DNA from 3 places in the Exiguobacterium sp. SL-10 genome. Region 3 is predicted to be linked to each of the others. Evidence: predicted binding sites of a transcription regulator. Region 3 holds the regulator's gene; each other region holds the start of a gene.

Region 1 (10,683 bases), on a different contig from region 3:
TTTATGTTCGAGAATCGCGATCGGATACGGGCTCGGGACGACGCGACGATAGCCGCGACCGGCATCTTCTTTGAAGACATAACCAGTCGTCCGTTCAATTTGTCGAGCCTCTTCCTCATCGTAGAACGGACCGATCGGTTTCGTCGGGTGGCTGAAAGCACTATCGTTCGGGTCGACGACCGACCGTGTGACGATCGGGGCAATCGAACGTTCCAAGCCACGGACTCTTAGCGCCTTGGCAAGGGCGTTTTCGAACCAATACCCGATCATTCCTTGCGTCATCGCACCGCAGACGTCGAGCGGCAAAGCCGGAGTCGCCGGACTGTCTGATGCGGCTTGTTGTAACATCAAGTTCCCGACTTGCGGACCGTTCCCATGGGTGATGATGACGTCGACCCCCTCGGCAATCAAGGCAGCCAGCGATTCCGCTGTCGCCTCGACGGCTCGAATTTGAGCCTCGGCCGTCGCATCTTTCCCTTGTTGAATCGCATTTCCACCTAGTGCGATGACTACTCGTTTATTCCGCATATTGGTTTCCCCCGATCAAAAGACTGAGATATTTCCTGAGACGATGCGTACGACAGCTAAGATCGCGAGCACCGTCAAGATACCGGCCACAATCCATTCCGTCTTCGTCAACGTCTTGATGCCGTTCTCACGCTGTGCCTTGATGTAGAGCAACGTTCCCGGTGCGTATAGTAACGTCGTGAGGAGAAGGTAGTCGATTCCAGCCGCATAGATGAGCCAAATTCCGTAAATCGAGGCGACGGCACCGATGATGAGGTCACGCGTCCGGCGCTCACTGGCATTATAGCCGATGCCATTTTTGGCCACCTTGACTTGATAGAAGGCCGAGAAGACGTACGGAATCAAAATCGCACTCGAAGCGAGCGAGAATGCGAAGTTATATGCCGCATCCGAGAAGAGGAACGTGAAGAGGAATAGCTGGATCAACCCGTTGGTAAGCCATAGTGCATTGGCCGGCGCATTGTTTTTATTCTCTTTCGTGAACCATTTCGGGAACACGCCGTCCTTTCCGGCCACAAATGGGATCTCCGCAGCGAGCAGTGTCCAGCCGAGCCAGGCCCCGAGAACAGAGATGACGAGACCGCCATTGATGAGCATCGCGCCCCACGGCCCGACCGCTGACTCAAGCAAGTACGCCATCGCCGGTTGTGAGGCGTTCGCCACGTTTTCCGGATTCATAAGACCGAGTGACATGACCGAGATGAGCAGATAGATAACAAGTGTGCCGAGCAACCCGATGACCGTTGCTTTCCCGACGTCCGAACGCTTGCGAGCCCGTCCGGACAAGACGACCGCTCCTTCGACCCCGATGAACACCCATAACGTGACGAGCATCGTCGAGACGACCTGGTCTCTCACACTACTCCAAGAGAAGCCGCCCTGACCCCAGAAGTCGAACGTGAAATTGTCGAGGTTGAAGAAGAATAACGTGATTGTGATGAAGGCAAAAATCGGTACGAGTTTAGCGATTGTCGTGATGATATTGATCATCGACGCTTCGTGGATACCTCGTAAAATCAACGAATGCACGAGCCATAACATAATCGAGGCACCAATGATCGAAGCGATGTTTTGACCGCCTTCAAAGATTGGGAAGAAATAGCCGACCGAACTGAACAAGAGCGTCGCATAAGCGACGTTGCCAAGCCAAGCAGAGAGCCAGTAGCCCCACGCCGAGTTGAACCCGACAAACTGACCGAAGCCGGCCCGGGCGTAACTGTACACCCCACCATCGAGATCCGGACGACGCATCGTCAAATTTTGAAAACTGAGGCCGAGGGCGATAATCCCGATCCCGGTGATGACCCACCCGATCAAAATCGCTCCCGCGTTCGCACCTTGGGCCAAGTCGGCCGCCAAGTTGAAGGCGCCGCCCCCGATCATTGAACCGACGACGAGTGCCGTCAGCGCTCCGAGCCCTAAACGTCGATCTTTCTTCTCTGGTTGTACGCCAGCCGTTCCACTTGAGTCATGCGCTATTTTCGTAGACATTGAACTCATCCCTTTCGTTTAGTACGAACCGGAGGGGAGGCCCCCTCCCGTCCGTCAGCGTTCAAGCCATTCGTTTGTATCGGTGAGCGTCGCGGCCATCACCGCTTTGATCGTGTGCATCCGGTTCTCGGCTTCGTCAAAGACGAAGGAATGGCGGCTCCGGAACACTTCGTCCGTGACTTCCATCTCGGTCAATCCGTACTCCGCATGGATCGCCCGGCCGACTTCAGTCTCCAAGTCGTGGAAGGCCGGCAGACAGTGAAGGAACATGACGTCCGGATTGTTCGTCTTCGTGAGCATGTCCATGTTGACTTGATACGGGTGAAGCAGCTTGATGCGCTCGGCGAACTCGGCCTCTTCGCCCATCGATACCCAGACGTCGGTGTAAATCACGTCGGCGTCGGCGACCGCTTCATCGATGCTTTCGGTCAGTGTGATTGTCGCCCCGGTCTCGGCTGCGACCGAGCGGGCGAAATCGACGATCTCATCCGATGGCCAAAGCGATTTCGGCGCACAGATACGCATATCCATCCCAACTTTGGCCCCACCAATGAGAAGCGTGTTGCCCATATTGTTGCGTCCGTCGCCGACGTAGACGAAGCGGATGCCAGAAAGCTCACCTTTTTGCTCTTTGACGGTCAAGAAGTCAGCCAAGATTTGCGTCGGGTGATACAAATCTGTCAAACCGTTCCATACCGGGACGCCGGCGTCTTTGGCCAGTCCCTCGACCGTCTCGTGGGCGAAGCCGCGGAATTGGATGCCGTCAAACATACGCCCGAGCACGATTGCCGTGTCGCGCACCGATTCTTTTTTGCCGAACTGAATATCCGATTTCCCGAGGTATTCCGGATGCATGCCTAGATCGATGGCCGCCACGGTGAACGCACAACGCGTCCGCGTCGATGGTTTCTCAAACAACAGGGCCACATTCTTCCCTTCACAGATGCGATGCGGGACGCCTTGTTTCTTTTGACGCTTGAAGGCGGCCGATAAATCGATCAAATAGTTCAACTCGTCTCCTGAAAAATCGTTCAATGATAGAAAATGACGGCCTTTCAAATCAAAGTTGTACGTTGTAGACATGCTCGTTTCCTCCTCGTTAAATGTCGTTGCGGATAATCGGACAGCTCATACAGCGTGGACCCCCACGGCCACGCGACAGTTCACTCGACATGATTTCGATCACTTCGACGCCTTCAGAGCGAAGCAGCTCGTTCGAGACGTAGTTGCGATCGTATGTGACGACGACCCCTGGCGCGATGGCGAGTGTATTCGATCCGTCGTTCCATTGCTCGCGGGCCGCTGCGATCGGGTCCCCGCCCCCACATGGGATTAAGACGATCTCATCGAGACCGAGTGCGGTTTTCAACACGTTCAACAGGTCGGTGTGTTGGGTGATGTGAAGTTCACCTTCTGTGTTCAACGTTAATTCAAAAATGTTCATCTTCCCTCCCGGGCCTTGAATGAACGGATGGATGGTGAACTTGTCATGATCGACCATCGTGAAGACCGTATCGAGGTGCATGAAGGCGCGTGACTTCGGAATCTCGATGGCGATGACTTTTTTGAACGTGCCGCCGTTTTTCAACAAGTTGAGGGCAACCCGCTCAATCCCTTGCGCCGTCGTCCGTTCGGAAATCCCGATGGCGACGACTTCTTTCGAGAGGACGAGCTCATCCCCACCTTCCATCGCGAAGCGGTAGTCTCGGTCCGACCAGATGGGAATGTCATGTTTCGCAAACCGTGGGTGATAGCGCATAATATATTGCGTGAACAACGATTCGCGCCGACGGGCCGGCTCTTTCATTCGGTTAATCGATAACCCATTCCCAATGGCCGCCGCCGGGTCACGAGTGAAATATAAGTTCGGCATCGGATCGAGATAGAACGGGTACGTGTCTTCGATCATCTCGTGCAAGTGACGCCGTTTTTCCGGCTTGATCTCGGATTTCCGAATCCCGGCCATGACGGTTTCAATCAATTTTTCATTGTCATAGGCGAGCAAATATTCTTTCAGTGTCTCGTACGAGCCGTTTATATTCGATTTCGACTCCGATAAGATATCGGCGACAAAACGTTCGCGCACTCCTGGTAGCGACAACGTCTCCGCCATCAAATTTTCTAGATAGAGCACTTCCACTCCACGATTTTGGAGCACGCTCGCAAAGTAGTCATGTTCTTTTTGAATGACCGGAAGATGAGGAATGTCGTCAAATAAGAGCCGTTCCAAATATTCCGGGGTCAAATTTTCCAATTCGCGCCCGGGGCGTTTTAATAGTACCGTCCTAAGTTCACCAATTTCTGAATACACGTGGATCGGATGTTTCAGCGTTGTATCCCGTGCGGTTTGTTGATCCGTCATCGATATCATCTCGCTTCCTCCTTGTGATTCGGGTGTGTTTCTACCCTTACATTATCAACTTACCCAATTCCGAGGTGGGCAAGTCCGACGTTTGGCCTGTGGGGGATTCCACAGAAAAGTGTATAGACTGTGCGACACGGTGAATGAACACTCAAGAATGGAACGATCGGTTCTACGAAACCGGGCAGACGTAACGTATACCTTCCGTATAGATTGTGAAAAAATTCTATAACATTTTTTTGATTTTGTTTGAGCCCAACTGAAGTCGTGACATAATATAGACAAATGATATGAAAAGGAAGTGAGTCGATGGCAATCGAACGTACAGAACGCGCCCGTCATGAAGCCCAAGTGACAGCGCTCATCCAAAAAGGGGATCCGGTCGATTTCCGCGACATGTTCCTCACCCTCCATCCGGGTGAACAAGCCGACCTTTTCATCGAGCTCGAACAACCGGACCGCCAGTTCGTTTACGATGCGTTGTCCCCTGAGTCGTTCACCGATCTCTTTGAAAAACTTGAGCTCGATGAGCAAGAACAGTTCATTCAAGAAATGCCCCGTCCGTTCGCCGTGCGCGTGTTGAACGATATGTTCTCAGATAACGCTGCCGACTTGATGAACGAGCTCCCTGACGATTTCATGAACGAACTGTTCGAGTTGATGGACGAGACCGAGGCGACCGAGGTCAAAGATTTGATGCGCTATCCAGACGATACGGCCGGCGCGATCATGACGACCGAATTCATCGTGTTGAAAGCGGATAAGACTATCGGGGCGACGCTTGAAGATTTGCGCGAGCTCGGCCCCGAAGCCGAGACGATTTATTATCTATATGTCATCGATACAGATCGCCGGCTCGTCGGTGTCGTCTCGCTACGTGATTTAATCGTCTCCCCGCTCGATCTTCAAATCGCGGACATCATGGGCCGACGCGTCGTATCAGCCCACGTTCTCGCCGACCAGGAAGATTTGGCCCGAACCGTTCAAAAATATGACTTACTGGCCCTGCCTGTCATCGATAGCGAGGACCATCTACTCGGGATTATCACGGTCGACGACGTCATGGACGTCATCGAGCGGGAGACGACTGAGGACTTTGAGGAACTGTCGGCGACGAAAGGATCGTCTGACATCAACATGGGACCAGTCGAAGCGGCGATGAAGCGCGCGCCATGGATCATCAGTCTCATGTTCCTCGGGATGATCACCGCGTCGACGATCGGAGGCTTCGAGGATACGCTTGAAGCGATCGTCTTGCTCGCCGTCTTCATGCCGCTCGTCATGGGTTCGGCAGGAAACGCCGCCACCCAATCGCTCGTCGTCGCCGTCCGCTCGATTGCACTCGGGACGATCAATCGGAAGAACGTGTTGAAAATGATTCGCCGCGAATTCGGGACGGGCGTCTTGCTCGGCCTCGCCTGTATGGTCGTCATCTTCGGTGTCATCACCGTTTTATATGACAGTGCTTTGATTGGGATGATTGTCGGTCTATCAATCTTTGCGTCGCTCAGCGTGGCAACCATCGTCGGGACACTCGTCCCGCTTCTGATTAATCGATTGAAACTGGATCCAGCCGTCGCGTCGGGTCCGTTCATCACGACAGTCGTCGACAACCTCGGTTTGATTATTTATTTCACGGTCGCGACTTCGTTGCTTCGCTTTTTTTGACACCTGACATCTCAGGTGTCTTTTTTGTTGTGAGGTTTATTACAGTTCTTTTACAAAAGAGAAAACGGGAAATAATCATACTTCGTGAAGGGTAGTTATGAAAAGTACTTATAAATAAGAAGCAGTTGAGGGAGGGAATGTCGTTGACCATTCAACAAGTTGTTTACATATTAATCACTGGGGCCTTATTCATGGGGCTCGTCGCATACGTGTCGTATCGCATGACAAAAGGGAAAGTCGAGAGTGCTGACGATTATTTCTTGGCCGGACGTGGTCTTACTGGTCTGTTCATTGCCGGTTCACTCTTATTGACGAACTTGTCGGCCGAACAATTGATCGGCTTGAACGGACAATCGTTTGCCGGCAATATGTCCGCCATGGCGTGGGAAGTCACGGCTGGCATTGCCGCCATCATCATGGCCCTCTTCTTACTGCCACGTTTTCTCGGAATCGGTATTTCCACGATTCCCGAGTTTTTGAGCCAGCGGTATGACGAGGACGTCCGCCGTTTGACGGTCCTGTTGTTCTTGTTTGGCTATATGTGCGTCACGATCCCATCGATGCTCTATTCCGGCGGTTTAGCCGTCCTGCAACTGTTTGACGTACCAGCCCTGCTCGGGATCAGCTTCGAGCAATCACTCTGGATGGTCATTTGGTTCATCGGGATCATCGGTGCCGTGTATGCTATCTTCGGTGGACTCCGTGCCGTCGCCGTCTCTGACACATTGAACGGAATCGGATTGATTATCATCGGATTCCTCGTCCCGACGCTCGGCTTTATCGCGCTCGGTGACGGCAATCTTGTCGATGGGATGAAGACGATCGCGACCGAGAATCCAGAGAAACTGAACGCCATCGGGTCGTCAAACGACTCCGTCCCGTTCTTATCTATCTTCACCGGAATGATTTTTGCGAACTTATTTTATTGGGCGCTCAACCAGTACGTCATCCAACGGGCGCTCGGGGCGAAGAACTTGGCCGAGGGACAAAAAGGCGTGCTCTTCACCGGCTATTTGAAGCTGCTCGTCCCGATTTTCATGTTGCTTCCGGGGATTATCGCGTTCCATTTGTATGGCACGAACGTCGATAAGGCCGACCTCGCTTATCCGAGCTTGATTGCCGACTTGTTGCCGATGTGGCTCATGGGCTTTTTCCTCGCCGTCTTACTCGGTGCCGTGTTCAGCTCGTTCAACTCGCTATTGAATAGTATCGCTACCTTATTTGTACTCGATATTTACAAGCCGAAGTTTAAACCGGACGCATCAGACAAAGACTTGATTCGGGTCAGCAAATGGTTCGGCACGTTCGTCGCGCTCGTCTCGTTCTTCGTCGCCCCGAACTTGATGTATGCGCCGGACGGTCTTTGGGACTTGATTCGCCGTTTCACCGGCTTCTTCAACATCCCGATTCTTGTTATCGTTTTAATCGGGATGCTCGTGAAGCGCGTGCCACCGATTGCCGCGAAACTCGTCATCGGCTTCCACGTCGTCACGTATTACTTCCTCGTCTGGGGAACTGAGCAGTGGTTCGGCTTCGACCTCGGCATTAACTTCATTCATATTTATGGCATCTTGTTCGTCCTCGAGACGGCCATCATGCTCGTGTTCGCGAAAGTTCGTCCGATGCAACACATCAATCCGATTCACATCGACCTCGGTCGCGTCAAACCTTGGCGCCATGCCATCTCGACGTCAATCATTCTCGTCGCGTCGATGGTGTTCGTCTACTTCGTGTTCTCGCCGATTGGTCTCGCCTACGCAGATGGAATCGTGTCGAGCTGGTTCTGGCCGGCGACACTCGCTTTGGTCGCGACGACGAGCGGGCTCGTCTGGGCGTCTTACCGCTACTGGTTGCCGCGTTATGAGGCATACTTGAACAATCTCAATACGACCGAAACAGAGCTCGAAGAAAAATCGAGTAGTTGATTATCTATCGAAAAAGCACATTTCTCGCTGACATCCATCAGTGGGAAACGTGCTTTTTCGTTTTGTTTCGTTGTTTCTGTCGATACATATCGTGATCGGCTTCCTCATACACTTGAGAGAAATCCGTCAGCTGTTCATGCCATGCCGCTCCGACTGCGGCTGAAATTTGTTTCGTTTCAAGCTTTGATTTGATAGTCGTAGTGAAGGCAACAAATGCCTCCTCGTCTTGATTCTCGGCTAATATGACGAACTCATCGCCTCCGAGACGATACACACTTGTACTCAGTTCGAGCAACTCGAATGCCGTTTCTTGGAGCAACTTGTCACCGGCAGAATGTCCATGGTTGTCATTGATTCGTTTCAAATCGTTCAAGTCGATAACAATTAAACCTATACTGCCATTTGAAAGACAATGAACCGCTTCATTAAACGCTCGACGATTCAAGACGCTAGTCAAACTATCGTGACGACTCTCGTAAGCCAATGTTTCTCGCTCTGTCATGGCAGCATGCACGTTTCGAATCACTCCTTGCACCGCCACGATTTCATCATTCTCGTAAATCGGCGTCGTGTATTCCTCGAACCACAAATAGTGGCCATCGTTCGTTCTCCATCTTTGTAAAATCGCCTTTTCGTAATCGACTTTCCCTAAAACTTTATTGACGAGCAGTTCATAATCTTCCGGATGAACGCGACGAAAACAATCATACGGATCCTCATAATTGGTCGCTACTACTCCTTCTCCTAAATAGAAGTCCAAGGACGGACTAATGTAGCGAAAACGAAATACCGGCTTGACTTCAAAAATATAGATGACGTCCTTGAGTCGATTCCCGAAATGCGTAAACTCTTCATCCATTCCTTTTCGAGATTGACGAATTTTATGTATAGTCAGCATGAAAATCAGACCTAGTAACAAGCCAAATCCAAATTCAAGCATGTTTCTCCGCTCCTTGCTCTTAAACTATTTGTTTATCGTATCATGATGGGAGAATGTCACCTATTCACTTTCAATTATTTAGGTTAATGTTTAACGATAAGGTATATTTTTTTGAACAAGTACACATCTCTTGAGCGTCAATAACCAAGGCTGATATTACGGGAAGCGCGTATGAGTTTAACTTGAAAACGAAGACGTATTTACATGGCACATGATGGGTTACGACCCCGGCGTCGGAATGGATCTCGGTCGTCTGTTCGAACGAATCCGACGGGGCGTTCGACCTCATGACAGCCATTGAAATGAAAGTAGGTGAAGCTTGATGGTCATTCGTCCTTATGAAGAAGTCGATTTTGAACAGATTCAAGCGTTGAATGAAGCGGAAGGTTGGAGTCAACTCGTGCGGCAACATGAATTGACGAAACAGGCATGGCGGCAATCGAACGTCGCCTATGTCGTCGAGTCAGAAGGACATGTGATTGCCTACCTGCGGGGGTTGACCGACACGACCGTGAGCTTGTACGTGTGCGAACTGCTCATCGCTGCCTCGCACCGTCGCCTCGGGATTGGCAAGCGATTGCTGTCACACGCCCATGCGCTCTACCCTGAAACGCGTCTCGAGATGCTCGCGAGCGCCTCGTCACACACGTACTACGAAAAATTGAACTTCCGTCCTTTTTACGGTTATCGGAAGACGATTCACGAATAGGAGGAACACTCATGAAACTAGCCATTGTAACCGGTGCGTCGCGCGGCCTCGGCCGTGCCATCGCCGAAGAACTATTGAACCGGGATTATGAGGTCGTCAACTTTTCACGGACGCAGGCGACCGATGCCACGTTCCGCCACGTCGAGGTCGACTTATCGGATCCGACAAGTACTTTGGCCGCGCTCGAACATATGAAGCCGCTCATCGAGACGGCGACGTCGTTGCTCGTCGTCCAAAATGCGGCGTTGATTGAACCAATTCACCGGGCCGGTCAATTGGATGCTGCGCAGCTTATCGCCCACGTCCAAGCCAACCTGCTCGCCCCGATGCTCTTGACGAACGCAGTGCTCGCATACGACCTGCCCGTCTCACTCATCCATGTGACCTCTGGGGCCGCCAAGCGCCCCATTTCAGGGTGGAGTGCCTATTGTGCGACGAAAGCCGGTCTCGACCATTTCACGGAGACAGTCGCCCTTGAGTTAGACGGGACGGACGACAAAGTCGCCTTGTTCAATCCGGGCGTGATGGACACCGCGATGCAAGCAAGCATCCGGGCCTCGTCAGAAGACGCGTTCCGTGACGTCGAACAGTTACGTTCTTACGTGACGGAGGGCCGGTTGCGTACCCCGGAGACGGTCGCCCGCATCTTGGCGGAACACTTGCTAGACGAGCCGTTCGAGAATGGCAAGACGTATTCGGTGTATGACCTAGACTGATTTTTAACCTGGTATAAAATTCAGCCACCCTTTTTAGACTCAACCACCTACACTAGAGACAGATGAAATGAGAAAGGGTGGCTAAGTCATGAAGACGATTGCAGGAGGATTATTATTTTTCGGCTTGTTCAGTCTCGGATTGTCGTTCACGATGATTGGGGACACGGCGATTGTCGGAGCGATGGTGAGCGGTGTCGCGATCTTATGTAGCGTCGGACTTTGGTTCGGAGCGGCGGAAATGACACGTATCCGCACCTCATTCCTCGACAGCAAAAAAACGTCTTTCCCCGAATGAGGGAAAGACGTTTTTGGATTCATTGATTGTCTTCTTCTTCGTAATCATC
Region 2 (10,683 bases), on a different contig from region 3:
GCTTGCTGAGAACTTCTTTAAGCACGGGTTCGAACGGGATGGCGCGACAGCATCGAACCGCTTCTCGGTCCGGATTCACCAAGTGGGACCTGACCTCGTGATTCGATGTGAGAATAGCGGACGAGACATAGCGGACGAAGAGTTGGCGCTGTTAAAAGAACGGATTGAGGTGTCGACCCAGCCTTTGAATGGGACAGAAGGTACCGGTTTAAAGAACATTCGGGATCGACTCATGTTAAACTATAATCGGGAGGCTCAGTTTATGTTGGCTACACCAGAGACAGGCGGATTTCGTATTGTCATGCGTTTCCCGGCCGTGAAGGAGGCGGATGCGTCATGACGAAAGTATTGATCGTCGACGATGAGTCGCCGGTACGGGAAGCGGTGAAACTGCTCGGGGAGTGGGAGCGACTCGGTGTCACGAAATTGATTGAGGCGCAGGACGGGGAAGAAGCGAAACGAATCATCGCCAAGGAACGGCCGGCTTTGGTTTTATCGGACCTGCAGATGCCTCGATGTAACGGCATCGAGTTGATGGAATGGGTTCATCAGGAAGCTGAGGCGACTAAGCTGATCGTATTGACGGGATATGACGAATATTCGTACATGCGTCGTGCGATTCAGCTCGGTAGTTTTGATTACTTGCTGAAGCCGATTGACCCAGACGTCTTGAACGAGACGCTCGCACGCGCCCTCGCGGACGTCACTCCTGACGAAGACGATCCGATTCTACAGATTGGCGCGTTCATCGAACGCCATTATGCGGAAGAACTCAGCTTACAAGGGATGAGCGAGCGCTTTTACTTGAGCCGCGAATACATATCGCGTCGCTTCAAACAGCAGTACGGCGTCAACTTATCCGAATACTTGCTGTCGATCCGAATGCTCGAGGCGAAACGTCTCCTTGAGACGAGTAGACAACGTATTTATGAAGTCGCCCAAGCGGTCGGCTTTTCGGATGATAAATATTTCCGGAAAGTCTTTAAAAAACAAGTTGGCATCACTCCCAATGAATATCGGGAACAGTGCCAACGACTATCTTGAAGGAGGAATTTAATCATGAGTGTACACATTGGGGCAGAACCAGGACAAATCGCAGAAACGGTATTATTACCAGGAGACCCGCTTCGCGCGAAATATATCGCGGAAACGTTCCTCGAGGACGTCGAGCTTTACAACGAGGTCCGTGGGATGTATGGTTTCACAGGGACATATAAAGGAAAACGCATTTCGGTCCAAGGGACAGGGATGGGCGTTCCATCGATGTCGATTTACGTGAACGAATTGATTATGTCATACGGCGCGAAAAACTTGATCCGTGTCGGTACGGCTGGCGGGATTCAAGAAGACGTCAAAGTACGTGACGTCGTCATCGCCATGAGTGCATCGAGTGAGATGGGTCAAAACCGCGTCCGTTTCAACGGGATGGATTATGCACCGACAGCGACGTTCGACCTCCTACATCGTGCGTATATGAATGCTGAAAAAGCCGGCATCCCGGTCAAAGTCGGTCAAATCTTCACGGCCGACCAGTTCTACCAAGATGATTTCCACCATTTCAAAAAGTGGGCCGACTTCGGTTGCCTCGCGATCGAGATGGAAGCCGCAGGCCTCTACACACTCGCTGCGAAACATAAAGTGAACGCGTTGACGATCCTTACGATCTCGGACCACTTGTTGACAGGTGAAGAGACGACATCGGAAGAGCGTCAATCGACGTTTGACGAAATGATCCGTGTCGCACTCGACACAGCGGTCGAAGTCACAAACTAATGAACACGCCTTACAGACCAATGGTTTGTAAGGCGTTTTTGTGTCTGCGCGCTTTCTCGTGTATACAAAGTGAAACCGGCAGGCTAGACTGAAGCTGAAACGAACAGTTCAAACATCGAGCTGTACGAAGGAGTTGTGATCATGAACAAAGCATCCGCTTTTGTCATTTATAGTATCGTCTTTTTCGCTTTCTTTGATTTATTCGCCCAACTTCCCGTCATGAGCACGTTCGCGACATCGGTCGGAGCGACACCGTTCATCGCCGGTCTCGTCATCGCCATCTATTCGTTGTCGAACACGTTCGGGAATATTTTGTCCGGCATTTGGACCGACCGGATTGGTCCAATTGTCATTTTGCTCGTCGGTCTCGGGCTATCGAGCCTCAGTCTAATCTCATATCACCTCGTCGATTCATCGACGACGCTTCTCATCGTCCGGATTGTGCACGGCTTTGTCGCCGGCTTGATCGTCCCGGCCGCGTTCACGTTGTCTGCCAACTTGACCGCCGCGAACCGTCAAGGTAAAAAAGTGGCGTTGACCGGTAGTTTTGTCGGTTTGGCAGCCATCGTTGGTCCGGCGTTCAGCGGGATCATGGCGAGCCAGACGACCGTACCCGTCGTCTTCACGTACGTCGCGCTGTACGGGGCAGCGGTCGCGTTCCTCGCATTCGTCTTTTTGCGCCCGTCGACGTTAACAGTTGAAACTTCCCATCGTACAGATGAAGAGCCGTCGCGCCTCGATCGTGACGTCGTGAAGGCGTATATCGGCGCTTTCCTGTTGATGTTCTCACAAGGGGCGCTCGCGTACTTGCTTCCCTTATACGTGCAGTCACTCGGGTATGACTCTCGTCTGAGTGGGACGTTGCTCAGCACGTTCGGCATCATGGCGGTGCTCGTGTTTGTGTTGCCGACGAACCGTTTGTTCGATCAAATCGAACCGGCGAAGCTCGGGGCACTCGGTGTCGGGATTCTCGGGGTGAGTCAACTGTTGATCGGCCGGGCTGAGACGTCGGGTCTTCTGTACGGCGTGCTCGCCTTGTATGGCGTCGGGTTCGCGATTTTATTCCCGGCAATCAATACGATGTTGATTAAAGCGACGAATCAAGCTAATCGGGGCAAGTCGTACGGCTATTTTTATGCCTTCTTCTCGCTCGGAACGGTGACGGGATCGGCTTTTTTAGGCTGGCTCTCCATCTCGGTGACGCAAAAATTTACGGTAACCGGAGGCATCTTGCTCGCCGCTGGCTTGATTCTCGTCGTCATGCAGCAAACGAAAAAACGTGACGTGCCTGTCAGATAGACTGGACGTGTTTCGAAGGTTCAAAATGGTCGATGGGCAATAGGAAATGATAAGATGAAGCTAGCGCTATCATCCAAGGGAGGCAGATTTATGCTCGCACCAATCGAACAGTTGACCATTGAAGAGCTCATTCGTAAACAACGTCGCTTCTTTCGGACGCAAGCGACCAAGCCGCTCGCATTCCGTCTCAGCATGTTGACGTTTTTAAAAGAATCAATCAAGCATCATGAAGCAGAGATTCTTCAAGCGTTGGAGCAGGATTTGAACAAATCAGAACTCGACGCGTTCACGACGGAAATCGGTTTTGTCTATGACGAGATTACACGGACGACGCGTGAGTTGAAGCGTTGGATGCGGCCGAAACGTGTCCGTGGCGCCGCGATCCATCTCGGAACGAAAAGTGAGGTCATGTATGAACCTTATGGCACGGTATTGGTGATCGCTCCGTGGAACTATCCGTTTCAGTTGGCGATCGCGCCGCTCATTGGAGCAATCGCCGCAGGGAACACGGCCGTCGTCAAACCTTCAGAATTGACACCGAACGTCGCCCAAATGATTACAAAAGTGCTCGAACGGGCGTTCACTGACCGCTACGTCGTCAGCGTCGAAGGGGACAAGGACGTTGCGTCCGAGTTGCTTGCCCAGAAGTGGGACCATATCTTTTTCACCGGGTCGACACCGGTCGGTAAAATTGTCATGGAAGCGGCGGCGAAACATTTGACGCCGGTCACGCTTGAACTCGGCGGGAAATCGCCGGCGATCGTCCATGACGATGCCAATATCGAGATTGCTGCGAAACGGATTGCCTGGGGCAAGTGGATGAACGCTGGACAGACGTGTGTCGCTCCGGACTATGTCCTCGTCCATGAATCAAAACGCGAGGCGTTCCTCGAAGCGATTAAACGCGAGGCGTTCACGATGTTCGGGAACGGTGTCGGGACAAAGCGGTTCACACGGATTGTCAATGTGACACACTTCGACCGCCTGACCGGATATTTGACTGAGGGCGACGTGTTCTTCGGAGGCCAGACCGACCGCGATCAATTAAAAATCGCCCCGACCGTTTTGACGGATATCGAAGAAGACGCGAACGTCATGAAGGATGAGATCTTTGGGCCGATTTTACCGGTGCTCACGTATCGTCAACTCGACGACGTGATCGACTTTGTCGGAGCACGTCCACACCCGCTCGCGCTCTATTTGTTCACAGAGACAAAAACGGTCGAGCAGACGGTGATGAAGCACCTCACGTTCGGCGGAGGCTGTGTCAATGATGTCCTCATGCATTTGACCAACCCGAACCTGCCGTTCGGTGGAGTCGGTGAGAGCGGTATGGGCTCGTATCACGGTCGTTACAGCTTCGAGACGTTCAGTCACGCCAAATCGATTTTGCGCAATACGACGAAATTTGATTTACCGGTTCGTTATCCAAACTTTAAAGGGGCCGAGAAATTGATTCGACTCGTCTACCGATGATTGGATTGGACTGCAGGCTTCCTGCAGTCTTTTTTTTGTGAACGAAAACATGAGAAGATTGTTTGAAATGTCACATACTTTTATGAAAATGTCCATTTTCCTCCTGTATAATAAAGCCATAGATCACGCACGAGGCCTGATTAGGCATGAGACCAGTGGAGGGAGCAGACAACATGACTATGAAATGTGGGACGACCCAACCGAACAGCTTCGTTTTTTCAGAAGAGACGAAACAGCTATTATTCGAGATGATGACGTTTCAAGAATATTCGAAAGCAAGTATCGTTTGTTGGGAAGGCGAAAAATGCAGTAAATTCTTTTACTTGAAGAGCGGTACCGTCAAATTCACGAAGCTGACGAAAAAAGGAAGCTCGCTCATCATGTTCATATACGGAGTTGACGATTTCTTTGGAGAGTTCGATATCGATGAGGTGTTCCCAAGCTCATATAGTATCGAGACGACTGAGGACAGTGTCATCGGATGGATTTCGAAACAAGAGATGGACGAGCTCGTTCGTCAAGATGCGCAACTGGCCTCGGAGGTGTTGCGTTGGACGTCGATGATGCGTAAACAGTCCGAGATGAAACTACGTGACTTGTTGCTCTACGGGAAGCCAGGTGCGCTCGCCTCGACGTTGCTTCGCATGGCGGCGATGCACGGCGTGGAGGAGCAGGAGGGGGTCGTCGTCCCGAAACATCCATCTGACGGCGAACTCGGTCAATTGATTGGTGCGCCTCGAGAAACGGTCAATCGAATGATGAACCAGTGGCGTAAAGAAGGTGTGTTGACGACGACTCCGACGTCGATGGTGTTGCATGACATCGATTTCTTAAAAGAACTATGTTATTGCGAAGGCTGTCCCGCAGGCATTTGTCGGCTTTGATGTGCTATTTGTCTATCCGTTTTGTAGAGGATCAGACAAATCGTGTTGTCACAACATAAGAGAAGAAACGGGTGATTGGACCGACCGATATCGGAGCAATCGCCTTTTTTTATGCCTATTTTCTAAATGTGAACTTTATGTGTGAAAACTACGCGAATTTGATGTGATTGTCACTTTTGAAGTGACAAATGTCACATATTAATCCACGTCCCATTTCATACAATGAGAGTGGAAATCAAAGGGAAAGGGGTCCTTCACGTGGAGAAAAACGATGGACAAGAACCGAACTTAAAAGGCACGTTCACATCGGTCATGATTGTCGCTGGCGTCATCATTGCCATGTGGTCGTCGGTCTTTTACTTATTTGTGACACGATAACGAGCAAGGGAGAGAAGCACGATGCATATTCATAAACTTGAGAAGTATTGGTTAGTATTCGGCATTATTCTATTAGGCGTCTTTTTGACAGTGCTCGGCATCTCTGCGTTCGCGGCAGGGAATCAGCCAGCCTCGGACGCTGATTTGATCGACCCGGCAAAAGTGCATCAAACCGCACCGTTCGACAAACCAGGGCTTCATCAGATCGGCGACAACGAGTATGAACTCGTCATGGTCGCTCAAGCGTTCACGTTCACACCGGGCAATGTGGAAATTCCAAAAGGTGCGAAAGTCACGTTTCTCGTCACCTCACCGGACGTCGTCCATGGGTTCCAGTTGACGGGGACTCCGGTCAACATGATGGTCGTACCCGGCCATATCAACTCGCTCACGTATACGTTTGATGAGGCAGGCGAGTTCTTGATTTTATGTAACGAATACTGTGGAACCGGACATCATATGATGTCGACAAAAATTAAGGTGGTGGACTAAATGAATGACGTAGCCTCAAAACTAAAGCAGTGGGAAATGGAGCGCGGCGTCCCGGTACCGAGTATAGGTGCCAAAGAAGCACGCCTCGCATACGCCCACGTCGTCATCTCAGTCCTCGCCGTCTTGATTGGCGGTTTGGCAGGACTCATGCAAACGCTCATCCGGACAGGTGTCATTCCGGAAGTGTTCGGCTATTATCAATTGTTGACCGCACACGGAATCATGCTCGGTCTCGTCTTCACGACGATGTTCATCATCGGTCTTCTTTACGCGCTCCTCGCCAAGTCGTTCGGACGTTTTGAGTCGTTCCCGACCCGGGTCGCCTGGCTCGGATTTTGGATGATCATCGCTGGCGCCGTGCTCGTCACAATCATGGTGCTCGCCAATAAAGCGACTGTATTGTATACGTTCTACGCACCGCTCATGGCAGACCCGATTTTCTATATTGGTCTCGTCTTGTTCGTCGTCGGTACCTGGTTGTCTGCGTTCGCCATGTTCCGGATGTATGCCGACTACAAACGAGAGAATCCGGGCGTTCATCCGCCACTACCAGCGTATATGAGTATCATGACGATGCTCCTATGGGTCATCGCCACGCTCGGTGTCGCCGGAACGATTTTGTTCCAACTGCTCCCGCTCTCGCTCGGTTGGAAAGACACGGTCGGAATCGAGTTGTCACGGACGCTCTTCTGGTACTTTGGTCACCCGCTCGTCTATTTCTGGCTCATGCCGGCTTATATCGTCTGGTATACTGTCGTACCAAAAGTCATCGGCGGGAAGATTTTCTCGGATGCACTCGCGCGGATGGCGTTTCTCTTGTTCCTCTTGTTCTCGTTCCCGGTCGGTTTCCACCACCAGTTGACAGAGCCAGGGATTGATCCGTTTTGGAAGTTCGTTCAAGTCATCTTGACGTTCCTCGTCGTCATTCCGTCGTTCATGACGGCGTTCTCGCTGTTTGCGACGTTCGAGTTGCGCGGTCGCGCACTCGGTGCCCGCGGTCTATTCGGTTGGGTCAAGAAGATGCCGTATGGGGATGTCCGCTTCCTCGCGCCGTTCGTCGGGATGTTGTTCTTCATTCCGGCAGGTGCCGGTGGGATCATCAACGCGTCACACCAATTGAACGCGATGGTCCACAATACACTATGGGTCACGGGCCACTTCCATATCACAGTCGGGACGGCCGTCGCCTTGACGTTCTTCGGTACTGCGTATTGGCTCGTTCCTGTCCTTCGAGGTCGTACACTCACGAAATCGATGAACCGACTCGGATTGATTCAAACGGGAACGTGGGCGTTCGGGATGTCAATCATGTCTTATGCGATGCACATCTCAGGTCTACAAGGTAACCCGCGTCGGACTGGTCCAGCGACATACTTCTCGGACGCACTCACGCGCGAATGGATTCCGTACCATATCGCCATGGCGATCGGTGGGACGATTCTCTTGATTTCGGTCTTCATCTTCGTCTACTCGATGTTCAACTTGTCGTTCCTCGCGCCGAAAGGAGAAGAGGAGTTCCCGCTCGCTGAGACGGAAGAGGCAGCGATGGAGACGCCTCGTTTCTTCGAGAACTGGAAACTTTGGATCACTGTCACGTTCGTCTTGATCGCCTTCGCCTACACGATCCCGATTTGGCACTTGATTGAAAGTGCACCTCCGGGAGCGAAAGGTTGGATGCTTTGGTAAACTGAAGTCAGCCCTAGCGGCTGACTTTTTTTTGTGGGAAGGGGATGAGGAGATGGACACCTTACGGGACACACTTCGCCAAGAATATGCCAAGCATCCACAAGACCGTCCGTTCATCGTGGCCATCGATGGCTTGAGCGGAGCCGGGAAGACGACGCTCGTCGAAAAGTTGCGCGGGACCTCATCGAATGAAGTGGTGCTACATATCGATGACTTCATCGTCGAACGACACCGGCGTTACGAGACGGGACAACCGGAAGCGATGGAATATTATGCGCTCCAATGGGACGTCGATTTGCTCGTGGAGACGCTATTCAAACCGCTTCACGAAGGGCAGACGACGCTGACGTTGCCATATTATGAACGAGACCGGGATGAGGTCATCATGCGAACGGTTGAGATTGCTCCGAACGCGCTCATCCTGATTGAAGGCATCTTTTTACTCCGTGACGAATGGCACACTTATTTCGATTACGTCGTCTATCTCGACTGTCCGCAAGAGGTCCGGTATGAACGTGTCCTGCATCGTGATACGTATATCGGCGACTTGTCGGAGCGTATTTACAAGTATGAGCGCCGATATTGGCCGGGAGAAGCGCATTATCTCAAGACGGTCAATCCGAAAGCCAAAGCCGATCACATCATTCGATCTAGTTGACGCATCCGCATGAGCAGCGGATGCGTTTTTGTTTTGGAAAAAAACGGTTGACTCTGTTAGTGTACTATGGTGATAATACAGTTAGGTAGTGTATTAGTCGCATCATACACTTAGAGAGGTGACCATATGATTATACAATTCAACACGAGAGCTCCCGTCTACATCCAAGTCGTCGACCACTTCAAAAAGAAGATGGTGCTTGGTGAACTGCAGGCGGGCGAAGAGATGCCGTCGCGGCGAGAACTCGCGACCGAACTGAAAATTAACCCGAACACCGTCCAAAAGGCGTTCAAAGAGATGGAGGAACAACAATTGATTACGACCGAACGGAACCGTCCGAGCCGAGTGACGACGGATGAACATGTATTGAAACGCATCCGCACCGAGCTCGTCGATGAGGCGATCGCCGTCTTCGTCGAATCGATTCAAGAACTCGACGTCACGATGGATGAACTCGTCGATAAAATCAAACAGCAATACGGAGAGGGGAATCTCGATGATCGAAGTACTGGGAGTTAAAAAACGTTACCGCAAAAAACAAGTCATCGAAGATGTGTCGTTCACGGCTCAAAAAGGGGAAATCACCTGCCTGATCGGCTTGAATGGGACCGGGAAGTCAACCATTCTCAAAGGCATCATGGGACTGACACCGTTCGATCAGGGGACGGTGCTCGTCGACGGAAAACCGATCGATTTGAATCGCGTCGCGTTCGTACCGGACCACTCGACGTTCCCGATCCATTTCACAATCGAGCAGTGCGAGGCGTTCATGCGCGACTTTTATCCAACGTTCGACCCGAAATTGTTCGCGCGTCTCGTCGACGAGTTCAAGCTGTTCCCGGAAGACAAGTTGAACGAGCTGTCGAAAGGGACGCTCGCCAAAGTGAACTTGGCGCTCGGGATCGCCCAAGACCCGGATTATTTATTGCTCGATGAACCGTTCTCAGGGATTGACGTGTTCTCAAAAGAACAAATCGTCGAGTTGTTCTCGAGTGACTTGATGGAAGACCGTGGCGTCTTGATTACGACGCATGAGATTGACGATATTGAATACTTGGTCGACAAGGCTGTCATGTTGAATCGAGGACGGATCGCTCGGGAGTTCGACGTCGAGGACGTCCGCTTCATTCATGGAAAGTCGATCGTCGATGTCATGAGAGAGGAGTACGGCGCATGAACCTATTGAAATTGATTGGCTGGGAACTCGATCGCGTCAAAAAGATGTACGGGTTGTTGCTAGGGGTATTGATGACGATTCAATTCGGTTGGTTGGCCGTCTTTCTATGGCGGAATACAGTACTGAATGAAGAATACAGACGTGAAGGTCAAAGCTTGTTGGTAGTGTTTCATTCCTATCTCATGAGCACTCCTTACATTTTGTCGATTGGGAGTGGACTCATCGTGATGCTCGTCTTTAGTGGTTGGATTTGGTATCGAGAATTTTGGGGCCGTGGCACGTTCATGATGCGCTTACTGACGTTACCCACGAAACGGATTCAACTGTTCATCTCGAAATTCATCACGGTCATGATGATGATTTTAGGGCTGATTGCCGTGCAATGGTTCGCGCTCGTTATCGAATATCAGATTTTCACAACGTGGTTGGATGGACAGGGGATACGACAACAAGATACGTTCGCAGACATTCGACAACTAGATGTGTTCTCCCTTTTATATCCGACATCATTCGTCAATTTTATCATCCATGTGATGCTTATCGCTTTCGTCGTCTTAACAGTCTTCACGTTCGTATTGGTGGAACGGAGCTTATGGCAACGAACAATCTTTTCTCCGCTCGTGTCCATCGTGCTCATCGGAGGCGTCCTCGCGATTCCATCAACCATCTTTTATATCGTTGAACAATATTTGTTTATGGATGAGCTCGCACTCATCCTCGTTATAGGGTTTCTCTTCAGCGTTGCGACATTGACGATAATTGCGCGACAGTACTTACAAAAAAAAATAAGTGTGTGAGGTGAAGTGACATGAGACGTATACTGAATATCGCAGCTTTAGGCGCAATCATCGTAGCGGGAA
Region 3 (10,683 bases):
GCCGGTTGCCACGCATAGCGTCCCGATTCATCCGATTGGACCGTCGCCGATTGATAGTTCAACAACGAATCCGATGAGTTCGATTGATACAAGTTTTTCGTCACACTGACAAAAACAGGCGTGTTCGGAGCCGTCTTCCCGCTGATCGGGCCTAAGACACCGGTTGGCGGGTCGAGCGTGAGCGGCACATATTTCGATGCCCATAAATCTAACCGTCGCTCAAAATCGCTCCATTTAAAAATCATGTCATACGATTCATTCGTCTGTAGCGTCAGTTTCCCTTGCTCCCAAACGAACGGGTCGTCTTGATAGGCTAAACGTGCCGTCAACTCAGTCGCTGGAATCGGTAAGGCCGTACCATCGACGAGCGTGGCCGTTCCGTTGACGTCATACGGACGACCTACCTCATAGCGAGTCGTCGTTTTCGGCACACTGACCTGCAGTTGCCACGGTGCCTTCCAAAATGACTCGGGCGTGTAGCCTGCTGACCGGTTCTCAGAAAAGACGTACCATGATCCACGTTTTTGGACGAAGACATCATCAATCGGTGCCTCTCGCCACTCATTTGTGGCGACGTTATAACTAACATAGAACGTCGTGTACATTTTCCGAATCGTGAAATAGTAGACGCCGTCATTCCATATGAGGTTTCTTACGCTTGGGGCTTCTTTCTCGATCCATTGTTTCGTTACGAGATCAAAGATGAAAAGTGTATCCGATTCCCCTACTTTTGCTACAATCCACTGATTTGATCCCTTGATTGAGGATGCGCCCCTCACCTGACCCGTATACGATCCGAGTGTTTCAATTGTCTCACCCGTCACCGTCCGCTTCGTCACTTGACCGTCCACGAATGCGAGAACATTTCCATCATCAAGCAGTCCATACGCTTCATACATACTTTCCGCCTGAATCGACCCGAGAATTTTGCCCGAAAGCGATGTCGTGACATACTTCTTGTCATCGGTCCACAATACCGTGTCTGCTGCCAAATTAATATCTACGACCGCATGAAGTCCGCTCCCTGCGTCAATTGGAAAGACCGTCTTTGAACCGGTGTGAGGATTCCAGACCATCCATTCTTGCCAGCCCTCCAAAATGAATCGACCGTCTCCGATTGCGTGAATGTTATGAAGAACAGACACGCGAATCGGTAACGTATATTCCTCACCGGTCTTGATGTGAACAAGCGTCTCCGGATCTCCCGAACGCCACACATACCCACTATCTCCTACGACTTCTCCTGACGGAATACTTTCCGGTTTGGCATAATCCTCTGCTCGGACTTCGACTCCCGGTGCTACCATCATGACGAGCACCACGAGCATGCTCCATAACCATTTCTTCATTACTCTCCTCATTTCTGTTTATGAATGCATAACTTTCAAAAATAATCCATTTTTTGATTTAACCCTCCTAATTTTAAGTCGTTTTCTTAAAATTGAATAGCCCTAAAATCACAAAAAAACACCACGTCGCACGACGTAGTGTTCACTTCTCATTCATCTGTTTCATCAAATCCATCTGTTCTTTCACTTGCGCCTCTTTCTCACGTCGAAGCACACCCCGGTACGTCACGCGTGAGATCGACAAGCTGATCTCGTACAAGAAGAAGAGCGGCAGTGACACCATGAGGTGCGACGTCAAATCCGGCGGCGTGATAAACGCTGCGACGACGAACAAGGCGAAGTAGGCGTACTTCCGGATTTTCGAGAGGAAATACGGCGTCACGACACCGATGCGCGTCAAAAACATCGTCACGACCGGTAACTGGAATAACAGTCCGAATGGGATGGTCAGTTGCAACAAGAATGTGAAGTAGTTCGACGCCCCGATGATTTGTGTCAGACCGAGGTCTTGCCCGAGGTCCGTCGAGATATCGAGGACGAGCGGGAACAACCAATAATAGGCGAACGCCAAACCGAAGAGGAATAAAACCGAAATGATTGGAATGTAAGCAAGCGTCGCTTTCCGCTCGTTCGGATGCAGACCAGGTGCGACAAACGCCCACAGTTGATACAGTAGAAACGGACCAGCCGCGACGAGACCGATGACGAGCGCCAAGTTCAAATAAATCATGAGCGGGTCCGCGACCCCAAAGGCGTTCAACTCGAGTCCTCGTTCGACGAGGTCCGCCTGCAGATAAGCGAGCACGTATTTGACACTCGGCAAAGCGATCAAAAAGAAGGCAAAGACGACAAATGCCGACAGCATCAGTCGTCTCCGCAGCTCTGTCAAGTGGTCGGACAGTGCCCGTTCTTGATCAGGTTGATGGCTCATCGTTTACTGCTCTTTCTTCTCAATTTCTTTCTTGTCTTTCTCGTCATGTTCGTTCATCATACCACTCGTGGCATTTTTGAACTCACGGAGCGTCTGTCCGGCGGCGCGTCCGAATTCAGGCAATTTCTTCGGCCCGAAGATGATGAGCGCGACGATGGCGATAATGAAGATACTTGCTCCCCCAGGAATACCGACGACGAGCAACGATGATAGTAATTCCATTATTGATGGACCCCCTCAGCAGATGGATAGTGTTGCATAAAGTAAATGAGCGACTGGAGTTCGATCGACAAGTCGATATGATGGACGCGGACCGTATCCGGCACAGTAAGCCTGGCCGGCGTGAAGTTCAAGATGCCTTTGATGCCGAAGCGGACCAAGTCATCCGCGACAGGCTGTGCATAGGCAGACGGCACCGTCAAAATGGCGACGTCAATCTTGTTTTGCTTCATGATCTGTTCCATCTCATCGACGTGATGAATCGGGACACCGGACATCGTCGTGCCGACTTTTGTCTCGTCTGCGTCGAACCCGACGACGATATGTGTGTTATTGTTTTTAAGGAAGTTATAGTTGACGAAAGCTGTCCCGAGATGACCAACCCCGACCAAGGCGACGTTCGTAATCTCGTCCTGATTCAGTGTCTTACGGAAAAAGTCTAACAGATACTGTACGTTATAGCCATATCCCTTTTTACCGAGCGCACCGAAGTACGAGAAATCGCGACGGATCGTGGCCGAATCGACCTTGACCGCCTCGCTCAGTTCAGCAGAAGAGACACGCTGTTTTCCTGACGAATGTAGGCTTTGGATAAACCGATAGTATAGTGGCAACCGTTTGGCTGTCGCTTGCGGAATCTTTGGTTCGTTTTGACTCAACGGAAAGAGCCTCCTTTTTACGACGCGTTTCAAACGAATCTAATGTCATACACCTTGATTGTAAACGAATTCACATGACCACTCAATGAATATACCTGAAATGGGGAAGAAATAAAGTATACTAAATAGAGAGAAAGGGGTTTTTTCATTTGATCCTACTGCAAGTCAATAACTTATCGAAATCATTCGGCGTCGAGCCGATTTTAGAGAACGTCAAACTAGAAATTCAAGAAGGCGAACGCGTCGCCCTCGTCGGCCGCAACGGCGCCGGTAAGTCGACACTGCTCAAAGTCATCGCCGGGGAATACAATTACGACTCAGGCGATATCATGAAGCCAAAAGATGTCACCATCGGCTATCTCGCCCAAGACTCAGGGTTAGAGTCGAATGAGACGATGTGGAATGAGATGCTGACCGTCTTCACTGATTTGATCGAACAAGAAAAAACGCTGCGCCGCATGGAACAAGACATGGGTTCGGAGCGCATCTTGAACGACCCGGCCGCTTATGAGCGCCTCCTGTCGTCTTACGATGAAGAACAGCATACGTTTAAAGACCGCGGTGGTTATCAATATGAGGCGACGATCCGCTCCGTCCTTCACGGGATGCGTTTCTATCCGGACGACTTCGAACGCCGCATCGATACGCTCTCCGGCGGACAACGGACACGTCTCGCACTCGCGAAGATGCTGCTCCAAAGTCCTGACCTGCTCATCTTAGATGAGCCGACGAACCATTTGGACATCGAGACGCTCGGTTGGCTCGAGAAGTATTTGAGCGGCTATAAAGGCGCCGTTCTTATCGTCTCCCACGACCGCTACTTCCTCGACCGCGTCGTCTCGGTCGTCTATGAGCTGTCACGCCATCGAAGCCGCCGCTTCGTCGGGAACTATACGAAGTACCTCGAACAGAAAGCCGCCATCTACGAACAAGAGAAGAAGCAGTTCGAGTCGCAACAAGAAGAAATCGCCAAGATGCAGGACTTCATCCAACGCAACATCGCCCGGGCGACGACGACGAAACGGGCGCAGAGTGTCCGCAAGCGTCTCGAGAAAGTCGACCGGATGGAAGCGCCGGACGGTGACGAGCGCAGTGCCGTCCTCTCCTTCTCGATCAAACGCCAAAGCGGGAACGACGTGTTGAGCGGCAGTGACCTCGCCATCGGCTATGAGGAGCCGATTGCCCAACATCTTCGCTTCCAGCTACAGCGCGGCGAATCAGTCGCCCTCGTCGGCCCGAACGGGGTCGGCAAGTCGACGCTCTTGAAAGTATTGACGAAACAACAGCCGGCCCTTACCGGCGACATCCGCTACGGTGCCGGCGTCGAGATCGGCTACTACGACCAGGAGCAACAGAACTTGTCGGATAAAAACCGCGTCATCGACGAAATTTGGAACGACTGGCCGCTCATGCGCGAACAAGAAGTGCGTAACCTGCTTGGACAGTTCCTGTTCAGCGGTGACGACGTCATGAAACGAGTCTATGAACTGTCGGGTGGCGAACGAGCCCGTTTGACGCTCGCCAAACTGAAACTCGAGCAACCGAACTTGCTCATCTTGGATGAGCCGACGAACCACTTGGATCTCGACTCGAAGATGATTCTCGAGAACGCCCTCGTCGACTATCCAGGTACGATCCTGTTCGTGTCGCACGACCGGTACTTCATCGACCGGCTCGCGACGCGCGTCTTAGAGATCACGCCGAGCGGCATCGATGAGTACCTCGGCGACTACTCGTATTACGTCGAGAAAAAGGAAGAGCTCGAAGACCTGGCCCGGCTCGCCCGCGAGGAAACGAAACAAGTCGTCGTCAAAAAACAGCGGGCCGACAAAGAGCAGCAGCGCGAGGAGCGCCGGATGAAACAGCGGATCGAGGAAATCGAACTGACGATCGAGCGGCACGAGGCTCGTCTCGAGGAGATCGAGCAGCTGTTGTGTGAACCGGACGTCTTCAACGACTTCGCCCGGGCGCAAGAACTGTCGACCGAGTCCGACGCGACGAAAGAGTCAATCACGGCGCTGTACGCAGAATGGGAGGAGCTCCATTCATGATGCGATTCCGTGCGATGCGAATCGAATGGATGCACGCCTTCCTGACCGGTCTCGCCTATATCGTGCCGACGGGGACGGAGTACGTATCCGAACTGATTCGGGGCGAACCGACCGTCGTCCCGTCGCTCCTGTTTTATTTCTTACCGGTCGTCATCGGCTTCATCATCCAGACGTGGAGCGGGATTGTCATCAGTTTGTTGAGCGGTCTGCTCATGAGCACGCTGTTTATCCGCCTTGTCGTCTGGCCGGTCGATGTGACCGTTCACAGCTTTTACACCCCAGGCTCGGTATGGGGACACTTCTATCAGTCGACGCTCCTCATGTGGGTGCTCGCCTTGGTCGTCTTTATCGTGAGCTGGGTGAATATGTGGTACAAACAGAACAAACATCATCCGGACATATAAAAACAGGGAAGCCGCTCTCCATTATGGAGATTAGCTTCCCTGTTTTACGTTTAGAAGTAACGCAGCGGTTGGAAACCACGCGTGTGGAAGTCGAGCTTGAGGCCGTCTTCCGTGATGAAGAACACGTACTCGTTTGTATCGACGTCGCGGACGAACACTTTGTAGAACGTGAGCGTCTCTTCGTCGTTCGTCACATACTTCGCCTCATGCGTCGAGATGACTTGGGCGAACAGTTGCTCTTTGTCAAACTCGTTGACGATGTCCTCGAACTTGGCTGCTTCTTCTTCGGTCGCTTCCCGGCCCGGTGCGATCTCGTAATACGCGTCGCTCGCTTTCGGCTGAACGCCGAGGTTACGGTCGACGACGATGACACTCTCGATATCTTGATCGTCTAGGCTCTTATAGCCGTACAACGTCTCGACGAGCGTGTTCTCACCCGTGACTCGACCGATGCCTTCGAGCGAGTCTGCATCGGTCAGTGAGCGAACGCGTGTCTCTTGCGGCACGATTTCTTCTTGATAAGCGATATTATAAGCGCGGATGATCTCCCGTACTTGCAAAAACGTCGCGACGACGAGCAGTACGATGAGACCTCCAATGATTATGCGTTTCATCATCTGTATATTTTCCCCCTAGACTGTCATGCTCTCTTCTAAGGATAACCCAGGAACCGCATTCATCGCTAGTGTATCGCGCTTTCCGCGCACATACGCATGATGCGCCGCGACACCAATCATACCGGCGTTATCTCCGCATAGATCGAGTGGTGGGATGACGAGGCGGATGCCTTCGCGGTCCGTCGCTTCTTGAAGCGCGGCACGGAGTCCACGGTTGGCCGCGACACCACCCGCAACGAGTAGCTGCTTCGCGCCTTTTTCTTTCACGGCACGAATCGCTTTCTCGACGAGCACTTCGACGACACTCGCTTGGAAGCTGGCCGCTAAGTTTTCAGGGATGACCGTCTCCCCGCGCTGTTCAGCGTTATGGACGGCGTTGATGACCGACGACTTGAGCCCGCTGAAGCTGAAGTCGAAACTTCCTGCCTCGAGTCGAACCCGTGGGAATTTATACGTGTCTTCCCCGTCGGCCGCGAGACGGTCGATGGCAGGTCCACCTGGGTAAGGAAGGCTGAGCGTCCGTGCGACTTTGTCATATGCTTCTCCGGCCGCATCGTCACGTGTCTCACCGATGACTTCGAACACACCGTGCTCGGGCATATAGACGAGCTCCGTATGTCCGCCTGAGACGACGAGACAGACGAGTGGGAACTCCATCTTTTCGACGAGTTCGTTCGCATAGATGTGTCCGGCGATGTGATGCACGCCGATGAGTGGTTTACTGTGGGCGAACGCGAGCGCCTTGGCCGCACTGATGCCGACGAGAAGTGCCCCGACGAGACCCGGCCCTTGCGTGACCGCGACGGCATCGACGTCTTGCATCGTCACACCGGCTTCGCTAAGAGCGTCATCGATGACGTACGTGATCCGTTCGACGTGGTGGCGCGAGGCGACCTCGGGCACGACCCCACCGAACCGTTTGTGGCTTTCAATCTGCGACGAGACGACGTTCGATAAGAGCGTCTTACCGTCACGCACGAGCGCGACCGACGTCTCATCACAGCTCGACTCAATCGCGAGGATGAGCGATGTGTCCATCTGTTTCACTTCCTAACTTCGCCCAGTAGATATAGGCGTCTTCATTATTGTCTTGATAATAGCGTTTTCGGCGTCCCGCATTTTCAAAACCAAACTGTTCATACAGCTTTTGGGCACCGATGTTTGAGACACGCACTTCGAGTGTGAGCGCCGCGAGTGACTTTGAACGGGCAAATTCGACGAGTTGCGTCAGGAGCAGATTGCCGATGCCTTGTCCGCGATATTCCGGTAAGACGGCGATGTTCGTGATATGCCCCTCGTCTACGATTTGCCAGACGCCGATGAAACCGACGACGCGTCGTTCATGTACAGCGACGAAGTAAATCGCTTGGTCATTGCGGAGCATCTCGTTCATGAACGCCTCTTTCGTCCAAGGAATGGCGAACGAGGCTTCCTCGACTTTGGTCACTTCATCGACGTCGAGCCAGTTCATGCGACGGATTTGAATGTCAGCCATTGTTCTGTCCCTCGAGCCATTTCGCTTCCGCCTCAGCGAGACGAAGATACTCGGGCTCAAACGCATGGACATCATTCGTGACTTCACCTAAGGCGACGAGATCGCTCGCCCGGCCGTAACTATGCGCGGCCGGCGCTTCTGTATACTCATACGCGGCCAAGACGTCACGGAACGGCTCGACGTCGCCGACGACGACGAACGGTCCTGTGATATTGGCTTCGAGCCAAGCAGTTACCGAGGCGTGACGGTCGGGTGTAACGGCCTCGTTTTGTTGATAGTATCCGATATAAGCGTTCCCTCGGCGGGCGTCGATGAGCGATACGACCGGGAGTTCCGTGTTCGGGGCCGCCGCCATGAGACGGAGCGCCGAGACCCCGACGAGCGGGATTTGAAGCGTGTAGGCGAGCGTCTTCGCCGTCGTCACACCGATACGAATGCCCGTATAAGACCCAGGCCCTGTCGTCACGACGATGCGTTCAAGCTCGTTCGGTGTCCATTTGACAGCGCTCATCAATTGTTCGATCATCGGCATGAGCGTGACGGCATGGTTTTTAGACACCATGACCGTCGCTTCGGCTTGAATCTGTCCGTGTTCGCTCAAAGCGACAGACAGACGTGTCGTCGCCGTATCAATCATGAGTTGCTTCATGCGAGCACCTCTTTCACGAGCGCATCGTACATGTCACCGACGGGCGCGAACGTCAGTTGACGTTCCTCGTCCCCGATTCGCTCGATCGTGATGGCGAGGCGTTCAGTCGGCAACGATGACTCGATCAAGTTCGACCATTCGACGATAGCGACGCCATCCCCGTTAATATATTCTTCGAGTCCGATATCGTCCCCCGTGTCTTCGAGACGATAGACGTCCATATGATAAAGCGGCAAGCGCCCTTGATACTGTTTCATGATCGTGAACGTCGGGCTATTGACATTACGCGTGACACCGAGACCTTTGCCAAAGCCTTGGGTGAACGTCGTCTTACCGGCACCGAGGTCACCGTTCAACGTTATGACCGTCCCGGCTTGGACGAGCGTGGCGATTTTTTCTGCCACCGCCTGCGTCTCGGCCGCAGAATGGGTAATCAATGTATACATGATGTTTCTCCTTTAGTAGTTCTAGCGATACGTACTCATTGTACACTCAATTTTACGCAAAAAAAAACACGAAACGTCATCGTTTCGCTATCTCATTTAAAAAATTGGTTGCGGGGGCTGGATTTGAACCAACGACCTTCGGGTTATGAGCCCGACGAGCTACCAGACTGCTCCACCCCGCGACGACATATGAAATTAAATAAAAATTGGTTGCGGGGGCCGGATTTGAACCGACGACCTTCGGGTTATGAGCCCGACGAGCTACCAGACTGCTCCACCCCGCGATGGTTTGAATTGTTTCGACATCCTCTATAATAAGTGAAGCAGTTATAAAATGCAACCTTTTTCTAAATGTTTTTTGAGAATTGGATTCGGGAACAATTAAGAGAGTGTATTTTACTAGAGAAAAGGAGCGCGACCGTCATGTCGAAATGGGGTAATCGCTTTAAAAAATGGTTCTTTTCCGAACTGGATGCATCCGTCTATTTTCACACCGTACCGTTTCTACCGAACGAGACCGTCCATGGAACGTTACGCGTGTCGAACACCACTTCACATGTCGTGCGGCTGCAGGAGTTGACGCTTAACTTTTTGACGACCTTTAAAGACATCACGCTCGAGGGTAACGAGTTCAACCGCGAGGCCGACCTTCAAGAAGTCCCGATCCCTTTATCGGCCGTGCTCGAACCTGGTGCTGAAGAGCATATCCCGTTCACGTTTGATTTGACGATGTACGCTCCGTCGACAGCGGGCGCCCCATATAGTGTGGAAGCGACCGTCTGGGACACGGACGGCAAACGGGTTTGGTTCGATGTCGTCGAAAATGTTGAAGTTGAACCGCTCCCCGTTTTGAAACGTCTGTTAGAGGCGACCGAACACGCCGGCCTCGAGCTCATGTTCGTCCGCAACGTCATCGATCCACTTGGAGAAGAACGCCCGTACCCGTTCGTCGAGAAGTATGGATTTAAACCGGTCGGTGACTGGGCCGACGAATTTGAAATCGTCAAATCGTTTTGGCGAATCGACGAGGACGGGGTCGACGTCTATTACTGGCTCGACAACATCGAGAAGCAACGCACACTCGAGTCGATCGCCAACGACGTCACGTTGCGCCATCGCTCACTCACGTGGGACCAACTCGAGCGCGAACAAGATCGACTCGGACTCGGGATTCAAGAAACGTTACGTAGTCACCGCTCATCATGAGCGGGGCTACGTATCTCATTTGTCTTGTTTCGTGGTTATAAATTGATGCAACATCGAGGCAATTACACCGGGAACAATGCCCAAAACAACAGATGCGATGAGAATGGCGATAAATTCTTGAAACGTAATCGGAAATAACAATTGAGTGGCCATGAACACAAACACCAGAATGGAACTACCGATCACCCATACGATTGGTTTTTTCACAACGTCACATCCTTTACCCATTCATCTCCACTCGTGTTCACGACCACCTGGAACTTCTCACGATGCGGATGCATGAACAGTTCGTACTGAAGCCGACGCTCGTCGTGCGAGGCTTTCAAATACGCCAGGTCCATCCCTCGCTCTTGGACGTCTCTGACGGAACGGCGTTCGAACTCGGTATCGCTATTCGTATACAAATAGACCGATACATTGAAATAGTGGGGTTCGAGGAACGCGACGCTCATCCCTTCGATAATCGTGATTTGTTTTGCTGGATTGATCCATGTCCGTTCAAGATACGGGACGTCAATCGTATAAAAGCCGATGCCTTCCCGTACCATCCGGACATCACGCTCGAGTGACAGCAAGTGATGCGCCGCCGGATGACAGGCCGTCATTTTATAGTGATGTGGTGTTCCGTCGACCGTATAGTTGAGCATCGCACTCTTC

Evidence for each region. Region 3 encodes Rex, which represses fermentation and respiration genes when NADH is low (regulators of the CRP and FNR family bind a similar motif). Its sites were predicted from a motif close to TTGTGAAATATTTCACAA; they were not measured.
Region 1: the regulator Rex is predicted to act here: its motif matches at 4,595-4,612, upstream of arcA (arginine deiminase).
Region 2: the regulator Rex is predicted to act here: its motif matches at 5,612-5,629, upstream of EVJ33_RS12780 (cytochrome c oxidase subunit 2A).

The regions. Positions count from the first base shown of each region.
Region 1 is NZ_SJUP01000005.1:98,605-109,287, forward strand. Features, by position in the region: gene arcC (carbamate kinase) at 1-528, opposite strand, end outside; gene arcD (arginine-ornithine antiporter) at 544-2,019, opposite strand; gene argF (ornithine carbamoyltransferase) at 2,074-3,102, opposite strand; gene arcA (arginine deiminase) at 3,119-4,348, opposite strand; gene mgtE (magnesium transporter) at 4,691-6,049, shown strand; gene EVJ33_RS07590 (solute:sodium symporter family transporter) at 6,187-7,974, shown strand; gene EVJ33_RS07595 (GGDEF domain-containing protein) at 8,012-8,914, opposite strand; gene EVJ33_RS07600 (GNAT family N-acetyltransferase) at 9,237-9,623, shown strand; gene EVJ33_RS07605 (SDR family NAD(P)-dependent oxidoreductase) at 9,635-10,339, shown strand; gene EVJ33_RS07610 (hypothetical protein) at 10,428-10,634, shown strand; gene EVJ33_RS07615 (hypothetical protein) at 10,654-10,683, opposite strand, start outside.
Region 2 is NZ_SJUP01000013.1:17,966-28,648, forward strand. Features, by position in the region: gene EVJ33_RS12750 (sensor histidine kinase) at 1-340, shown strand, start outside; gene EVJ33_RS12755 (response regulator transcription factor) at 337-1,044, shown strand; gene deoD (purine-nucleoside phosphorylase) at 1,060-1,773, shown strand; gene EVJ33_RS12765 (MFS transporter) at 1,915-3,072, shown strand; gene EVJ33_RS12770 (aldehyde dehydrogenase) at 3,163-4,548, shown strand; gene EVJ33_RS12775 (Crp/Fnr family transcriptional regulator) at 4,722-5,432, shown strand; gene EVJ33_RS12780 (cytochrome c oxidase subunit 2A) at 5,691-5,810, shown strand; gene EVJ33_RS12785 (cytochrome c oxidase subunit II) at 5,832-6,302, shown strand; gene EVJ33_RS12790 (b(o/a)3-type cytochrome-c oxidase subunit 1) at 6,303-7,988, shown strand; gene EVJ33_RS12795 (kinase) at 8,041-8,646, shown strand; gene EVJ33_RS12800 (GntR family transcriptional regulator) at 8,773-9,165, shown strand; gene EVJ33_RS12805 (ABC transporter ATP-binding protein) at 9,143-9,823, shown strand; gene EVJ33_RS12810 (hypothetical protein) at 9,820-10,620, shown strand; gene EVJ33_RS12815 (hypothetical protein) at 10,632-10,683, shown strand, end outside.
Region 3 is NZ_SJUP01000008.1:2,794-13,476, reverse strand. Features, by position in the region: gene EVJ33_RS10020 (hypothetical protein) at 1-1,349, opposite strand, end outside; gene tatC (twin-arginine translocase subunit TatC) at 1,492-2,280, opposite strand; gene EVJ33_RS10010 (twin-arginine translocase TatA/TatE family subunit) at 2,284-2,502, opposite strand; gene EVJ33_RS10005 (redox-sensing transcriptional repressor Rex) at 2,502-3,158, opposite strand; gene EVJ33_RS10000 (ABC-F family ATP-binding cassette domain-containing protein) at 3,308-5,209, shown strand; gene EVJ33_RS09995 (hypothetical protein) at 5,206-5,613, shown strand; gene EVJ33_RS09990 (hypothetical protein) at 5,664-6,230, opposite strand; gene tsaD (tRNA (adenosine(37)-N6)-threonylcarbamoyltransferase complex transferase subunit TsaD) at 6,246-7,268, opposite strand; gene rimI (ribosomal protein S18-alanine N-acetyltransferase) at 7,240-7,725, opposite strand; gene tsaB (tRNA (adenosine(37)-N6)-threonylcarbamoyltransferase complex dimerization subunit type 1 TsaB) at 7,718-8,374, opposite strand; gene tsaE (tRNA (adenosine(37)-N6)-threonylcarbamoyltransferase complex ATPase subunit type 1 TsaE) at 8,371-8,820, opposite strand; tRNA gene EVJ33_RS09965 (tRNA-Met) at 8,926-9,002, opposite strand; tRNA gene EVJ33_RS09960 (tRNA-Met) at 9,028-9,104, opposite strand; gene EVJ33_RS09955 (sporulation protein) at 9,244-10,026, shown strand; gene EVJ33_RS09950 (hypothetical protein) at 10,042-10,233, opposite strand; gene EVJ33_RS09945 (uridine kinase family protein) at 10,230-10,683, opposite strand, start outside.